Hahella sp. HNIBRBA332: one gene and its partners. The protein of the gene in region 3 interacts with the protein of the main gene of each other region in a pairwise test. Links are inferred from orthologs where the notes say so. Each region holds a gene or a part of one and is shown on either strand. Other genes may lie near its edges. The genes, in order: dnaE, holA and dnaQ.

Region 1 (5,497 bases), 2.5 Mb from region 3 along the record:
TCCGCAAAGCCCAGCTCGGCAAGACGCTTGGCCGTAATGCCCATCGCTTCCGCAGCGTTGGCGGCGTACTCAGCGTTTTTCCACAAAATGGAGGCGCAGCCTTCTGGAGAGATAACGGAATAAGTGGAATATTGCAGCATGATCAAGCGATCGCAAACGCCAACCGCCAAAGCGCCGCCGGAACCGCCTTCACCGATGACCGTTGAGATTATCGGCGTCTTCAAGCGGGACATGACCGCCAGGTTAAATGCAATCGCCTCGCTTTGACCACGCTCTTCCGCGCCAATGCCCGGATATGCGCCGGGGGTATCGATAAAGGTAAGTATCGGCATTTTGAAGCGTTCGGCCATTTCCATCAGGCGTAGCGCCTTGCGGTACCCCTCAGGACGCGGCATGCCGAAGTTACGCTTTACTTTCTCTTTGATTTCGCGACCTTTCTGATGCCCGATAATCATAACAGGCTCGTCATCCAGCCTGGCGATGCCGCCAACGATAGCCAGATCGTCAGCGTACTTACGATCGCCGTGCAATTCGTCGAAATCTTCAAAAATCATCCGCACATAGTCCAGCGTATAAGGACGCTTGGGATGACGGGACAGGCGGGAAATATCCCAAGAGGACAGATCCGCAAAAATATTTTCCGTGAGCGACACGCTCTTGGATTTCAGACGGTTGATCTCGTCAGTGATGTTCAATTCACTGTCGTTACCAACCAGACGCAACTCCTCTATCTTTTCCTCCAGCTCGGCGATCGGCTGTTCGAAGTCGAGATAGTAAGGGTTCATCTGCTTTTCATGCTTACTCATAGTTTTTCTTGCTCGGCTATGTCTCTTGAGCTTGAGCTGGCGCGCATGTCACTCCATGCTTTGCCGGATACAAGCGAGGGATCAACTGTAGCGCAGTTGCACCCGCTCCTTGCCCAACAAATATCGCAGCCCCTGAATCAATTCATCGCTTGGATTAACCCGCCAATCTTCGGCCAGACGCAGTCTGGTGCGGGCGGTTTCCGTTTCATAATTGATCAAAACCGGGCAGCCCTCGGCGCGATGTTCTCCCAAAACGCCGCCCAGTTCGTCAATAAAGCCGTTATTAAAGTCTTTTTCGTGTACAAAGAGAATAAGCTCTTTGGCGAACTTCAATCGTGCTTGACCGATGTCCGAAGTCATTTTCGCCCGGACAGAAAGCCCACCAGAGTAGTCGTCTTCGCCAACGACGCCCTCCACGACCAGAATGCGATCGTTGTGCAGCATTTCTTTGGCTTGCTCGTAGGCGTCGGAGAAAAAAGTCACTTCAATACGGCCGCTACGATCATCTAACGTAGCAAAACCTATGTATCCGCCACGTTTACTCTTCATCGTGCGCACCGCCACTACCAGGCCCGCGACATTTTGCGGACTCTTGCCGGGACGCAATTCCGAAATGGGCGTACGCACGAAGCGGCGCACTTCCTGCTCGTATTCATCAAACGGGTGACCCGTCAGATAAAGGCCCAGAGTCTCCTTCTCTAATTTCAGGCGTTCCTTATCGCTCCACTCCTGCATGCCTTCCGTCGCGCTGTAGGGGTTCGGATCGGTTTCCGGCACCACCTCACCGAACAAGTCCAGCATACCGGCGTCTTCATTACGGGAGTGTTGATCCGCCCGACGCACGGCCTCATTGATAGACGCCATCATACGGGCGCGGTTCGGCCCCAGTTTATCCATGGCGCCGGAGCGGACCAGCGCTTCCAGAGCGCGCTTGTTGACCCGGCGCAAATCCACCCGCTGACAGAAATCGAACAGATCGCGAAAGGGACCGCCTTCTTCGCGGGCGTCTAAAATACTTTGCACAGGGCCTTCACCCAGCCCTTTTACGGCGCCCAGACCGTAGACAATGCGATTCTTATCGTCGACGGTGAAGGTATAACTGCTGTTGTTGACGTCCGGCAACACCAAGTCCAGCTTCATCCGCCGACACTCTTCCACCAGCGTCACCACTTTATCGGTGTTCTGCATATCCGCGGTAAGCACCGCCGCCATGAACGGCGCAGGATAGTGGCACTTCAGCCAGGCAGTCTGGTAAGACACCAAGGCGTAAGCAGCGGAGTGCGACTTGTTGAAACCGTAACCCGCAAACTTCTCCACCAGGTCAAAGATCTTTTCCGCCAGATCCTGATCAATACCCTGGTTGATGCTTCCTTCAACGAAGATCGCCTTTTGCTTGGCCATTTCCTCAGGTTTCTTTTTACCCATGGCTCGACGCAGCAAGTCCGCGCCGCCAAGGGTGTAACCCGCCATTACCTGGGCGATCTGCATTACCTGTTCCTGATACAGGATGATGCCGTAGGTGGGCTGCAGGACGGGTTTCAAAGACTCCAGCTGATAATCCGGATGCGGGTAGGCCAACTCGGCGCGCCCATGCTTACGGTTGATAAAGTCGTCAACCATGCCCGATTGCAGCGGCCCCGGACGGAACAGGGCCACAAGAGCGATGATATCTTCAAAGCAGTCCGGCATCAGACGTCGGATAAGTTCTTTCATTCCGCGGGATTCAAGCTGGAACACCGCAGTGGTTTCACCATGCTTGAGCAGATTGAAAGTTGGCGCGTCATCCAATGGGATAAAGTTGATATCCAGCGGTGGTTCGCCTTTTTCCGCCTGCTGACGGTTAATGATGTCCACCGCCCAGTCGACGATGGTCAACGTACGCAGCCCCAGGAAGTCGAACTTGACCAGCCCCGCCTGTTCTACGTCGTCCTTATCGAACTGCGTCACCAGCCCCGAGCCGGTTTCATCACAGTACAAGGGCGCAAAGTCCGTCAATTTGGTGGGCGCGATCACCACACCACCGGCGTGCTTACCGACGTTACGGGTAACCCCCTCCAGCTTGCGCGCCATCTCCCAGATTTCCGCCGCTTCTTCATCCGTGGTCAGATATTCTCGCAGCGGCTCTTCTTGTTCATACGCTTTGGCCAGAGTCATGCCCACTTCAAAGGGGATCAGCTTGGACAGGCGATCACCCATGGAATACGGCCGCCCCTGCACCCGCGCTACGTCCCGCACTACCGCCTTCGCCGCCATGGTTCCGAAGGTGATGATCTGGGACACTGCATTACGCCCATAGGCTTCGGCCACGTAGGCGATAACGCGGTCGCGGCCTTCCATACAGAAGTCGACGTCAAAGTCCGGCATCGATACCCGTTCCGGGTTTAGGAATCGCTCGAACAGCAAGTCGTAGGCGAGAGGATCCAGGTCTGTGATTTTTAACGCATAGGCCACCAGAGAGCCGGCGCCGGAGCCCCGTCCCGGGCCCACCGGCACGCCGTTGTTCTTGGCCCATTTAATGAAGTCCATAACGATGAGGAAGTAGCCGGGGAACCCCATCTGGGTGATGATGTCCAGCTCAAACTTAAGCCGGTCATAATAGCTTCGCCGTTTATTGTCGTATTCTGGGTCATCACGCTTAAACAGCGTGGCCAGCCGCTCCTCCAGCCCCTCTTCTGAGACTTTGATGAAAAATTCATCAATGGTCATTCCTTCTGGAATGGGGTAGTTAGGCAGGAAGTATTTACCCAGACGCAGACTGACGTTGCAGCGCTTGGCGATCTCCACGGTATTCTCAATCGCTTCGGGAATATCCGAAAACAGCTCGCGCATTTCGTCAGCCGACTTCAGGTACTGCTCTTCGCTGAAGCGGCGCTCCCGACGTGGGTCGTCCAAAGTGCGACTTTCATGGATACACACCCTTGCCTCATGGGCTTCAAAGTCGTCACGCTCAAGGAAATGCACATCGTTGGTGGCGACAACCGGACAGCCGGTTTCCATCGCCAATTCGACAGAGGCGTGCACGCACTCTTCATCATTGATCCGCCCCGTGCGTTGCAGCTCCAGATAATACGCATCCGGGAACATTTCCATCCAAAAGGCCAGCCGCTCGCGCGCCAGCTCCAGCTTACCCGCCAGCAACGCCTGACCGACATCGCCATATTTGGCGCCGGACATCGCCAACATGCCTTCCGCCTGAGCGGCGATCCAGTCTTTTCTCAAAATGGCTTTACCGTGGGACTGCCCCTCAGTAAAGCCGCGGGATATGAGCTCCGTCAGGTTGCGGTAGCCGGTCTCATTGCGGGCGTATAAAGTGAGTCGAAACGGGGCCAGAGGATCATCCAGGTTTTCCACCCAGACATCGGCGCCGACCACCGGTTTCACGCCTGCGCCCGCCGCCGCTTTGTAGTATTTGACCAGACAGCACATGTTGGACTGATCGGTCACCGCCACCGCAGGCATCCCCATATCGGCCAGTTTTTTGACCAAAGGTTTGACCTTTACCAGTCCGTCAACCAGAGAAAATTCTGTATGAATGCGTAAATGAATAAAATCGCCCATCGGGCCTTTATCTCCAGTTTCTTCGTGCAACACGGCTCTCAGATCCGCGCCAGCCAACAATTCTCAATAAAATCACAAATTCTTAAATATAGACGCCAATTGGCGGCGATTATTGCGGAATAACCGACAAAATCGCACTTTTCGTCTGCGCGCCGATCATCTCGCGCTGCACCTTGCCGTCATGAATCAACAGCGTGGTCGGCAACACCTTAGGAATTTCCACTTTCCAATGACGGGTCGGATCGCCTTGCAATACAGGGAAGTTAATGCCCATTTTGTCGATGGTTTTGGTCAGCGCTTCCCCTTTGTGGCCATCATAGTCCACCCCCAGGACAATGACGCCGGGATGCCTATTTAGCTCATTCAACTCAGGAATTTCAACCTTGCAGGGCCCGCACCACTCCGCCCAGAAATTCAGGATGATCCACTGCCCGCCTAAGTGATCCAGGTTAATTTCTCCGCCATTCGCCAGCTTCACCACCTTCTCCAGCGGCGCATCGCCTTTATCTTCCGAACAGCCCGCCAGCAAAGCGAACAGGGTCCCTGCAATCAGTGCTTTGAATGCGGACCAACGGATAATCGACACACCACTTGCAATGACTTGAAACAGGCCGTGGGCAGTTTGACGAGCGATCAAAATGTTTCTCCAGGTAATACGCTGACCGGCATTCTACACGAAAAAAGCGGGCGAAATGGGAGTCTGGCCTTTCCGTCATTGAAAGTGTTAGAAATGCGATCCGCAGATGCTTAAACTTGCCCCCTTTACTGCAATAACAGGAAACAGACGATGAGTAAAAGCACCCTCACTATCTGGCACAACCCACGCTGCTCCAAATCCCGGCAGACACTGCAAATTATCGAAGACAGCGGCGCGGCCCCTACCATAGTGAAGTACCTGGAAACGCCTCCCAATGCTGAAGAGCTGAAAGCAGCCCTGGCCAAGCTCGGCATTTCCGCCAGAGACCTGTTGCGTAAAGGCGAAGATGAATACAAAACCCTCAATTTGGCCAACGCCGACCTGAGCGAAGACGCCTTGATCGATGCGATGGTCGCTCATCCCAAATTGATCGAACGCCCGGTTGTCATCAAAGGCGACCGCGCAGTGCTGGGCCGCCCGCCGGAAAACGTCAACG
Region 2 (4,471 bases), 1.2 Mb from region 3 along the record:
TGTAGGCGCAGCCAGTGTCGAATACCTGGACCTTTTCGGATATGTTGCATTTGCTCACGTTTGGGCAATGATGGCGAAAGTGGCGATTGAGAAGCAAGCTGGCGATAGCTCTGGTTTCTATGACGCCAAGCTGAAAACCGCTCGCTTTTACTTCCGTCGACTCCTGCCGCGTACAGTTTCTCTGGCGGAGTCCATCAAGTCCGGTAGCGGCGATATGATGGCGCTGGATGTAGAGCAGTTCTAAGCCGCTCTGAGGAATAACCTGTCTAGTCCTGAAATAGGCGTCAACTCTATTCAGGATGGGTCAACCTTAAAAGAAAAAGCCCGCAATGCGGGCTTTTTTGTGGTCGTCTGATTTCAAACATGCGTTCTGCTGTAGAGAAAAGTCAGCGGTTCAGCATGACTTGGTCGGCGGACTCGGGATGTGTGATAAAGGGGTTGCTGTTGCCTTGCAGTTCGCGAATCTGCATATCTCGTGCTATCTCCTCGGGAGTGGGAGGGTCGGCGCGGGACCAGCGTTTCAGTTGGTCCAGATTGCCGTATAAAGGCAGATTGTAGGTGGTGTGCATATAAAGAAGGCTTCGGGCGATGTCGCCTTTTATATCGTCAGGAGGGTCAATAATGCCGAATACCTGACGAATGCCGCACTCATTGGCTTTGACTTCATTGCCTAACTCTTCGAATTTGGCTGCGCGGCGCTCCAGTTCAAAGCGTGCGTCTTCTGGATAGATGTTATGCAGATCAGAGGCCATACGGCGATATTCCTCGTTGTTCTCTCTGCATTGTCGAGGTGTGCCGCACTCCAGGTTGTCTCTGATCCAAAGTGTCGAGTAGATGTAGCTTTCGGTGACCAGGATGCTTTTTTTGGTAAATTCTTTTTTACAAAAGAAAGTCTTGCCGCCATCTGCGTACAGTTTGCCCCAGAATTCTTCCTTGAGTGTCTGTTTGGGGTCATTGAATTTGGTTTGGGCATGGGTGACGTTAAGCAAGCCCGCCATGAAAACACCAAGTAGGACGGTGACTGTGTTCCTCATTTGCGGATCCGTAATCTGATTGTTTTTATTCGGTGATACGCAGGGCCGCTGACATGGTCAGGGCTAAGCGGACCCATTTACACCTATATTACAAATTGTCAGCAAAGTACAGTGTAAACAGGGCCGCTTCTGATGATAGGAAGTCGGTGGTGACTGAGTGGAGGGCGTTAACCCTGAACTAGGTTACTTGAGACGATCTTTTATTCGTTTGTAGCCACTACGTAACTCTTCGCCCATTTTTTTTGCGGTTTCACTGACTTCCTTGCCGGTTTGGCCCGCTTCCTGGCCCGCCTGCTGTAGTTTGCCGACAAACTTATCCCACTCTTTTTCAAGATCCTCCCACTCGTCCCGGACTTCCGCCTTGGCTAGATTCAGCTGTAGCCGTAACTCGTCCCTTTCCTGTTTGAGTGAGTCTTTTAGTCTTTTGATCTCGTCTTGCAGTGTGCTCATGCTTCATCTCTCCCGATGATTTAAGTTCCATTAATCATAGACAGCAATGGCGTTAAATGGTTGATCTGCATCAACCTGTGGTGGCTTTTCAGTGATGGGTATTCGGTCAGGACGCAGATAATCCTGCGCCCGCCAGCTCCAATGCAGCGTAAGTCAGGGTAGACCAAACAGGCGTGCTATCCAAGCCCTTTATGGATCTATCAGCGGTCTGGCAGGCCTGGTGAATATTTCGAAGTCGGGCGGCGTTAAAGCGAGGGATGAAGCGTTTGTACAGGACCCAGCGATTCTTGAAAACCCTTTCTTTCTGTAACGCCTGCTCCAGGCCCTGGGAGGTTTGCGAGTGCTTGTAGAGTTTGGCGATCAGGCGCACTTCACGGGCTAATGACCAAAGCACTATGGTGGGTTCGAAGGACTCCGCTTGCAGCGTTTGCAGGACTTTCAGCGCCTGCTTCGGGTTTCGCTCCAGACAGGCGTCCACCAGATTAAATACGGTGAACTTGTTGCTGTTGGATATTCCGCGCAGGACTTGCTCTTCGTCCAGATTGGCGTCGTCGGACAATAGACGCAGTTTCTCCATCTCCTGCCGGGCCGCCAGTAAATTGCCCTCAACATGGTCGCATAATGCCTTTACAGCGCCGGATGTAGGAGTGAATCCTAATTTGTGCAGGCGCTGATTTATCCAGTTGGGTAATTGATCATGGCTGATCGGCCATACCTGGACGTGAAGGCTGTGTGTTTCAATTGACTTGAACCATTTTGTATTAAGGGTAGAGGACTCAATGCGATCGCTGATGATCAGCATCAGGCAGTCTTCGGGTGGGTTTTCGCTAAAGGCGGCGAGACGCTTTTTTCCACCATCGTTTGGCAAGCTATCCAGATGAATTTCCAGCAGCTTTTTTTCGCCGAAGAGGGAGAAAGACTGGGTGTGCTCATCAAGAGCGCTCCAGTCAAAGTTCTTGGGCGTGTGAAAGACGATACGCTCGCTAAACCCTTGCTTACGGCTGTAGGCGCGAATCTCGTCACAGGCTTCCTGGCGCAACAGCGGTTCATCTCCGCTCACCACAAAAACGGCGGGGGGATGTTTGTTCAGGTTGCTTTGCAGCTGCTCCGGTTTAATGCGCATGAGAAAGGCTCAGTTCGCCGCCGGTGTTGAAGCTCGCTCGCTATATACCGCCAGACGATTGAGTATTTCTGTGGCGAGAAGCTTGTCCAGATCGTCGCGGATGCTGTTCTCTTCCTTTTCTTTGCCAAGCACGCTGAGCTTGTCATATTGGTAAGACTGGAACTGCTGTAGCGACGTTGGCTGAATCAACGGCTCGCCCTGTGCGTCGTTCAGGCTGAAAGTGACTTTGCGGGAAAGCTCATACTCTGCGGCATTGGCGCTGCTGTCCAGACTCACGGCGCGGCGGCTGTTTTCAACGCCCCCTATCGCCAGGGTGGGAGCGTCCGTCCCTCCATCGCTGACTTGGACGGAGGCTTGCAACAAGCGATCGCGAACTTGTCCGCAGAGCACTCTGGCGTCGCCCTCCGGGCAGCTCAAGTTGAGCGCCTGGAGGGAAGGGGGGAGTTCCATCTGGCCGCGCAGGTGAAAGCCGCAGCCGCTGATGAGGAGGCTGGCCGCCCCCGCCAGGAGTAGTCTTATACCGGTTCGCATCGCTTTACTTCACCACGATGTTGACCAGTTTCCCTGGTACAACAATGACTTTAACAACGGTCTTGTCTTCCATGAAGCGCTGAACGTTTTCATCATCGAACGCCAGTTTCTCAAGCTCATCTTTACTGGCGCTTGCCGCCGCCTGAATACGTGCGCGCAATTTTCCGTTCACCTGAACGACCAGCTCGATGCTGTCTTTCTCCAGCGCTTTTTCATCCAGTTTCGGCCAGGGAGCGTTCATGACGATGTCCTCATGTCCCAGCTCGCGCCACAATCCGTGGCTGATGTGGGGGACAATCGGAGCCAGTACTAATACCGCCGTCTCCAGCGCTTCCTGCACAACCGCCAAGCCTTGGGGAGAGTCGTCTTCGAAGCGACTTAATTCGTTCAATAACTCCATTACCATAGCGATGCCGGTGTTAATCGCCATGCGCTGATTAAACTCATCCGTCATCTTCTTGATGGTTTCATGAGTCTTCCGGCGTAGTGTGCGCTGGGTGTCGTTCAACTCAGCCACATTCAGGGGCGCGATCCCTTTCTTCTCAACGTGAGTGTGGACCAGTTTCCACAGACGGCGCAGGAATCGATGCTGTCCTTCAACGCCGGATTCTGACCACTCCAGAGATTGCTCCGGCGGCGCTGCGAACATCGTGAACAAGCGAACAGTGTCGGCGCCGTACTTATCAATCAACTCTTGCGGGTCAACACCGTTGTTCTTGGACTTGGACATTTTTTCCTTCGGTCCAATGATGACAGGCTGGCCATCTTCGATCAGGAAAGCCTTTGCCTGATTACTCTGCGTGTCGATCTCAACGCGGACATCCTTAGGGTTAAAATAGGTTTTCTTACCGGACGGGTCTTCGCGATAGAAGGTTTCCGCGATCACCATGCCTTGACACAGCAACTTCTTGAACGGTTCGTCGCTGTCCACCAAACCTTCGTCACGCAACAATTTGTGGAAGAAGCGTGAGTACAGCAAGTGCAGAATGGCGTGCTCGATCCCGCCTACGTAGTAGTCTACAGGCAGCCAGTAGTTGGCGGCCGCAGGATCCAACATGGCGGACTCCAGGTTGGGGCAGCAGAAGCGCGCGTAATACCAGGAAGACTCCATAAAGGTGTCGAAGGTGTCGGTTTCCTGGGTGGCGGGCTGGCCGTTGTAACTGCGTTTGCTCCAGTTGGGATCGGCTTTAATGGGGGATTTGACGCCATCCATTTCCACGTCTTCCGGCAGCCTTACGGGAAGGTCTTCCAGAGGTACGGGAACTTCTGTTCCATCTTCCAATGTCATCATGGGGATGGGGGCGCCCCAGTAACGCTGACGGGATACGCCCCA
Region 3 (4,240 bases):
CCTAATGAGAGAACAGGCAAAAGGCGAATTCAAGAATAGTTGGCTATTATTGGAGTCACAACTGAAGGCTCTCGCTGAAGCGACCGCACATATTCAATTACATGGATTTATTGCCGTTTTTCATTAGAATGGTCGACCCTTACCATTTTTTAACAGGTCGTTCAGGCGACCGCATTCGTTAACAGGAGCCGTGTATGGTGACCACTTTGCCGCAGGCGTTTTACAGTAATTTCCTGGGAAACGCCCCGAGCTGGTATAAGAAGGCCATTTGCCTCTTTCTACTTATTAACCCCGTTATCTTTCTAATCAGCCCCTACATCGCAGGCTGGGTGTTGATTCTGGAATTCATCTTCACCCTGGCCATGGCGCTGAAGTGTTATCCGCTCCAGCCCGGCGGCCTGCTCGCCATTGAAGCTGTGCTGATCGGCATGGTGTCGCCGCACACTGTATATGAAGAAGTATCCGGCAATTTGGAGGTAATCCTGCTGCTGGTATTCATGGTGGCGGGCATTTATTTCATGAAGGAGCTGTTGCTCTACGTATTCACCAAAATTCTGCTCAGCATCCGCTCCAAAGCCATTCTGTCTCTGCTGTTCAGCCTGGTCGCGGCGGTGCTGTCCGCTTTCCTTGACGCCTTGACCGTCACCGCAGTCATCATCAGCGTCGCAGTCGGCTTTTACTCGGTTTACCACAAGGTCGCTTCCGGCAAACACTTCCATCATGATCACGACCATGGCGACGACGAATCCGTTCATCATGACCACCGCGCTGATCTTGAACAGTTTCGCAGCTTCCTGCGCAGCCTGTTGATGCATGCGGCTGTGGGTACGGCGCTGGGCGGCGTCTGCACTCAAGTGGGCGAGCCTCAGAATCTGCTGATCGCTCAACGCCTGGGCTGGGATTTTATTGAGTTCTTCGTGCGCATGGCGCCGATCTCCATCCCCGTACTGATCGCAGGATTAATCACCTGCGTCGTTCTGGAGAAAACCCGCTGGTTTGGCTACGGCGACGATATTCCCGCTTCCGTCCGGAAAATTCTGGAAGACTTCAACGAAGCGGAAAAGAAAAAGATGACCCTGCAACATGAATCCAAACTGATTACGCAGGCTATCGTCGCACTCATCCTGGTCGTGGCGCTGGCGCTTCATTTGGCCGAAGTGGGCTTGATCGGTCTAACGGTGATCATCCTGGCGACGGCGTTCTGCGGTGTTATTGAAGAACATCAAATAGGTAAGGCTTTTGAAGAAGCGCTTCCCTTCACCTCCTTGTTAGTGGTGTTCTTCGCCGTAGTTGGCGTGATCCACGAGCAGCACCTGTTCACTGGCATCATCAACTATGTGCTGGGCCTGGAGAAGAGCATTCAACCCGGCATGTTCTTTATCGCCAACGGCGTGTTGTCGATGATCAGCGATAACGTCTTCGTCGCGACGGTTTATATTGACGAAGTGCGTAACGCATTCAATGATGGCTTGATTGACAGGGCTCACTATGAAGCGCTGGCGGTGGCGATCAATACCGGCACCAACCTACCCAGCGTCGCCACGCCAAACGGTCAGGCAGCATTCCTGTTTTTGCTGACGTCCGCTATCGCCCCGTTGATCAGATTGTCCTACGGCAAGATGGTATGGATGGCGCTGCCCTACACCATCGTCATGGGCGGGCTCGGCTACGTGATGATTGTTATCACCATATAACGCGGAGCCGCTCACTCCCCGAGACGCCAGCATAAAAAAGCCGCTCAGCAGAGCGGCTTTTTTAGTGCGCAGAGCAAACCGATTGTCAGACTAAATCCGCCCCACTCAGTTCAAACCTTCTTCTTGTTTCTTACGCCAAAGACTAAAACCAGCGGCTTTCTCTACAGCGTCCAGCTGACGGGCGTGCTCCGCCAATTCCGCTTCAGAAGCTCGAATAACCCTTAATGAAGGTCTTTGCGTATTAATTCTGCGCACTTCAGAGGCTTCTTCTTCCGCTCCGCCATCTTCAGAATGCAGGGATAAACTGGTCTGCCCGCCAGTCATGGCGAGATAAACATCCGCCAGAATTTCCGAGTCAAGCAAGGCCCCGTGGAGGTCACGGTGACTGTTATCGATGCCGTAGCGTTTACAGAGCGCATCCAGGTTGTTTTTCTGACCCGGATGCTTCTTGCGCGCCATCATTAAGGTATCGACGACGGAGCAATAATCACTGACTTTACCGAAAGGCGCTCCCAGCAATGAGAATTCGTAGTCGATAAAGCCCACGTCAAACGCCGCGTTATGGATGACCAGCTCCGCGCCGTTGATGAAATCCAGGAAATCCTGGGCGACCTGTTTAAATTTAGGTTTATCCGCCAGGAATTCGTTGGAAATGCCGTGAACTTCAAAGGCTCCGGCGTCCACTTCCCGCTCGGGATTGATGTAAACGTGATAGTGATTGCCGGTCAGAGAACGATCGATCACCTCAACGCAACCGATTTCTATGATCCGATGGCCTTGGGAGGTTTCCAGACCAGTGGTTTCGGTATCCAATACTATTTGACGCATAATAAGATTCTCAGCCTGTCTCGCCTAACGCATCTTTAACGCCGAGATTGGCCAGCTCGTCCGCGCGTTCGTTTAATGGATGGCCACTGTGGCCTTTGACCCAGCGCCAACTGATATCATGCTTATTGCGCTCTTTGTCCAACGCCTGCCACAAATCAACGTTTTTTACCGGATCTCCGCCGCTGGTGCGCCAGCCCTTCTTGATCCAGTTTTGCATCCATTCGGTGATGCCTTTGCGCACATATTGGGAATCCGTATAGAGTTCAACTTTGCAGCCTTGCTTCAACGCCCGCAGCGCTTTGATCGCCGCCATGAGCTCCATACGATTGTTGGTGGTGTCGAGCTCTCCCCCGTATATCTCCTTTTTATTCTTCCCGTATATCAGGATCGCTCCCCAACCGCCGGGCCCGGGATTCTTTTTGCAGGCGCCGTCGGTATAAATTTCAACTGTCTTCATTCTTTTTGTACGGCCTGTAGGGCGTAAATTGATGGACTACAGCCGCCCCCGCGACACGCGAGCTGCGCCATTGCGGCCGCAGCGGAATCACGCACCCCACTCGTTTTTGAGCGACGATGGTGTAGTAAGCTCCCAGGGGCAGCCGGAAACGTGCGCCGAACTTATCAAGAAACGCAAGACGACTCAACCATTGCAGATTGGTGACCGGCGGCGCATAGAAACAATGGCGCACATCTTTAAGGCGGAAGTCCAGCAGGCTCAACCAGTCCTCCAGACGAGAGGAAGTCAGGAAGCGCCCGGACCAGGGAGCCTTCGGACTCCTGAAGATCGCCCTGCGCAAACCCCAGGCGCTAAGAGGGTTAAACCCTATGATCACCATATGGCCGCCCGAGCGCAGCACACGCGCCGCCTCGCGCAAGGACTGGTGCGGCCGCGCAGCCACATCAAGCGTATGATGCAGAATGACCAGATCAATGCTGTCGCTTTCCAGCGGCAACTCATGGGAGTGGCAGACCAGAGAGCCCTCTGGCAGCTCTTTCTCCCAGCGGGGAACGGAGATGATACGGTGTCCAAGCAGACTGGACTGGCCCACCGGCAGCTCATGACTGACCAGTAACTCCAACTGGTGATAGCCAAAAAAGCGCCCAATGCTTTGCTCCACAGTCTGGCGTTGATTGGCCAGCATGGTCTGCCCCAGAGGCGACTGAAACCAGGCTTCAAAATCCTTCTGCAGACGCTCCGCTTCCATGTCGCTTTTAACTTTCAGTCCTCGCACGCATCCCCCTTGGTCAGTTCTCTGTGAAAACTTACTTTCGTTTGAAAACCACTTAACAACAGACAGCGAGCAGCTATGCTATTAAGATGGCCCTCATATCTATCGGGTTAATGATAAGGGCAGTTCAAAATATGATAAGCGCCTGGCGGCAAGTTTTCTAATATTTCATCAACGCAAAACAGCCAGTAATTGAGAATGACCGAAATACTCCCCATTCCAGCCTTCAACGATAACTACATCTGGTCGATTCAGAATGACCAGGGCGACGCCTGGCTAGTGGATCCCGGCGACGCGCGCCCCGTGGTGCGCCACTTGGCGGAAAACCATCTTAGGTTGAGGGGGATTCTGATTACGCACCATCATCACGACCACATCGGCGGCGTGAATGAGTTACTGGCCAAGCACTCTGTTCCGGTTTACGGTTTCATGCGTTCCGCCATCAAAGCTATCACCGCGCCTTTACAGGAGGGCGACCGTGTGGAACTG

Evidence for each region.
Region 1: the proteins of dnaQ (region 3) and dnaE interact in binary tests that used the Escherichia coli proteins (3 or more experiments, as listed by UniProt). The link is inferred for Hahella sp. HNIBRBA332 from one-to-one orthologs.
Region 2: the proteins of dnaQ (region 3) and holA interact in binary tests that used the Escherichia coli proteins (3 or more experiments, as listed by UniProt). The link is inferred for Hahella sp. HNIBRBA332 from one-to-one orthologs.

The regions. Positions count from the first base shown.
Region 1 is NZ_CP132203.1:3,868,865-3,874,361, forward strand. What follows is about bases 688-4,687. They hold dnaE (DNA polymerase III subunit alpha), read right to left. Parts: upstream 4,365-4,687; coding sequence 888-4,364; downstream 688-887. Other genes in these bases: accA (acetyl-CoA carboxylase carboxyl transferase subunit alpha), read right to left, coding at 688-785; O5O45_RS17130 (TlpA family protein disulfide reductase), read right to left, coding at 4,474-4,687. Outside these bases: more of accA, read right to left, coding at 1-687; more of O5O45_RS17130, read right to left, coding at 4,688-5,001; arsC (arsenate reductase (glutaredoxin)), read left to right, coding at 5,152-5,497. UniProt on the Escherichia coli protein: DNA polymerase III is a complex, multichain enzyme responsible for most of the replicative synthesis in bacteria. This DNA polymerase also exhibits 3' to 5' exonuclease activity. The alpha chain is the DNA polymerase catalytic subunit.
Region 2 is NZ_CP132203.1:234,497-238,967, forward strand. The notes cover bases 600-3,573. They hold holA (DNA polymerase III subunit delta), read right to left. Parts: upstream 2,608-3,573; coding sequence 1,591-2,607; downstream 600-1,590. Other genes in these bases: O5O45_RS01205 (endonuclease), read right to left, coding at 600-1,034; O5O45_RS01210 (hypothetical protein), read right to left, coding at 1,218-1,484; O5O45_RS01220 (LPS-assembly lipoprotein LptE), read right to left, coding at 2,617-3,138; leuS (leucine--tRNA ligase), read right to left, coding at 3,143-3,573. Outside these bases: O5O45_RS01200 (acyl-CoA dehydrogenase C-terminal domain-containing protein), read left to right, coding at 1-244; more of O5O45_RS01205, read right to left, coding at 387-599; more of leuS, read right to left, coding at 3,574-4,471. UniProt on the Escherichia coli protein: Part of the beta sliding clamp loading complex, which hydrolyzes ATP to load the beta clamp onto primed DNA to form the DNA replication pre-initiation complex.
Region 3 is NZ_CP132203.1:1,399,178-1,403,417, reverse strand. The notes cover bases 662-3,404. They hold dnaQ (DNA polymerase III subunit epsilon), read right to left. Parts: upstream 2,523-3,404; coding sequence 1,800-2,522; downstream 662-1,799. Other genes in these bases: O5O45_RS06515 (class I SAM-dependent methyltransferase), read right to left, coding at 2,966-3,404; rnhA (ribonuclease HI), read right to left, coding at 2,533-2,979; nhaB (sodium/proton antiporter NhaB), read left to right, coding at 662-1,694. In the rest of the region: more of nhaB, read left to right, coding at 195-661; more of O5O45_RS06515, read right to left, coding at 3,405-3,754; gloB (hydroxyacylglutathione hydrolase), read left to right, coding at 3,950-4,240. UniProt on the Escherichia coli protein: DNA polymerase III is a complex, multichain enzyme responsible for most of the replicative synthesis in bacteria. The epsilon subunit contain the editing function and is a proofreading 3'-5' exonuclease.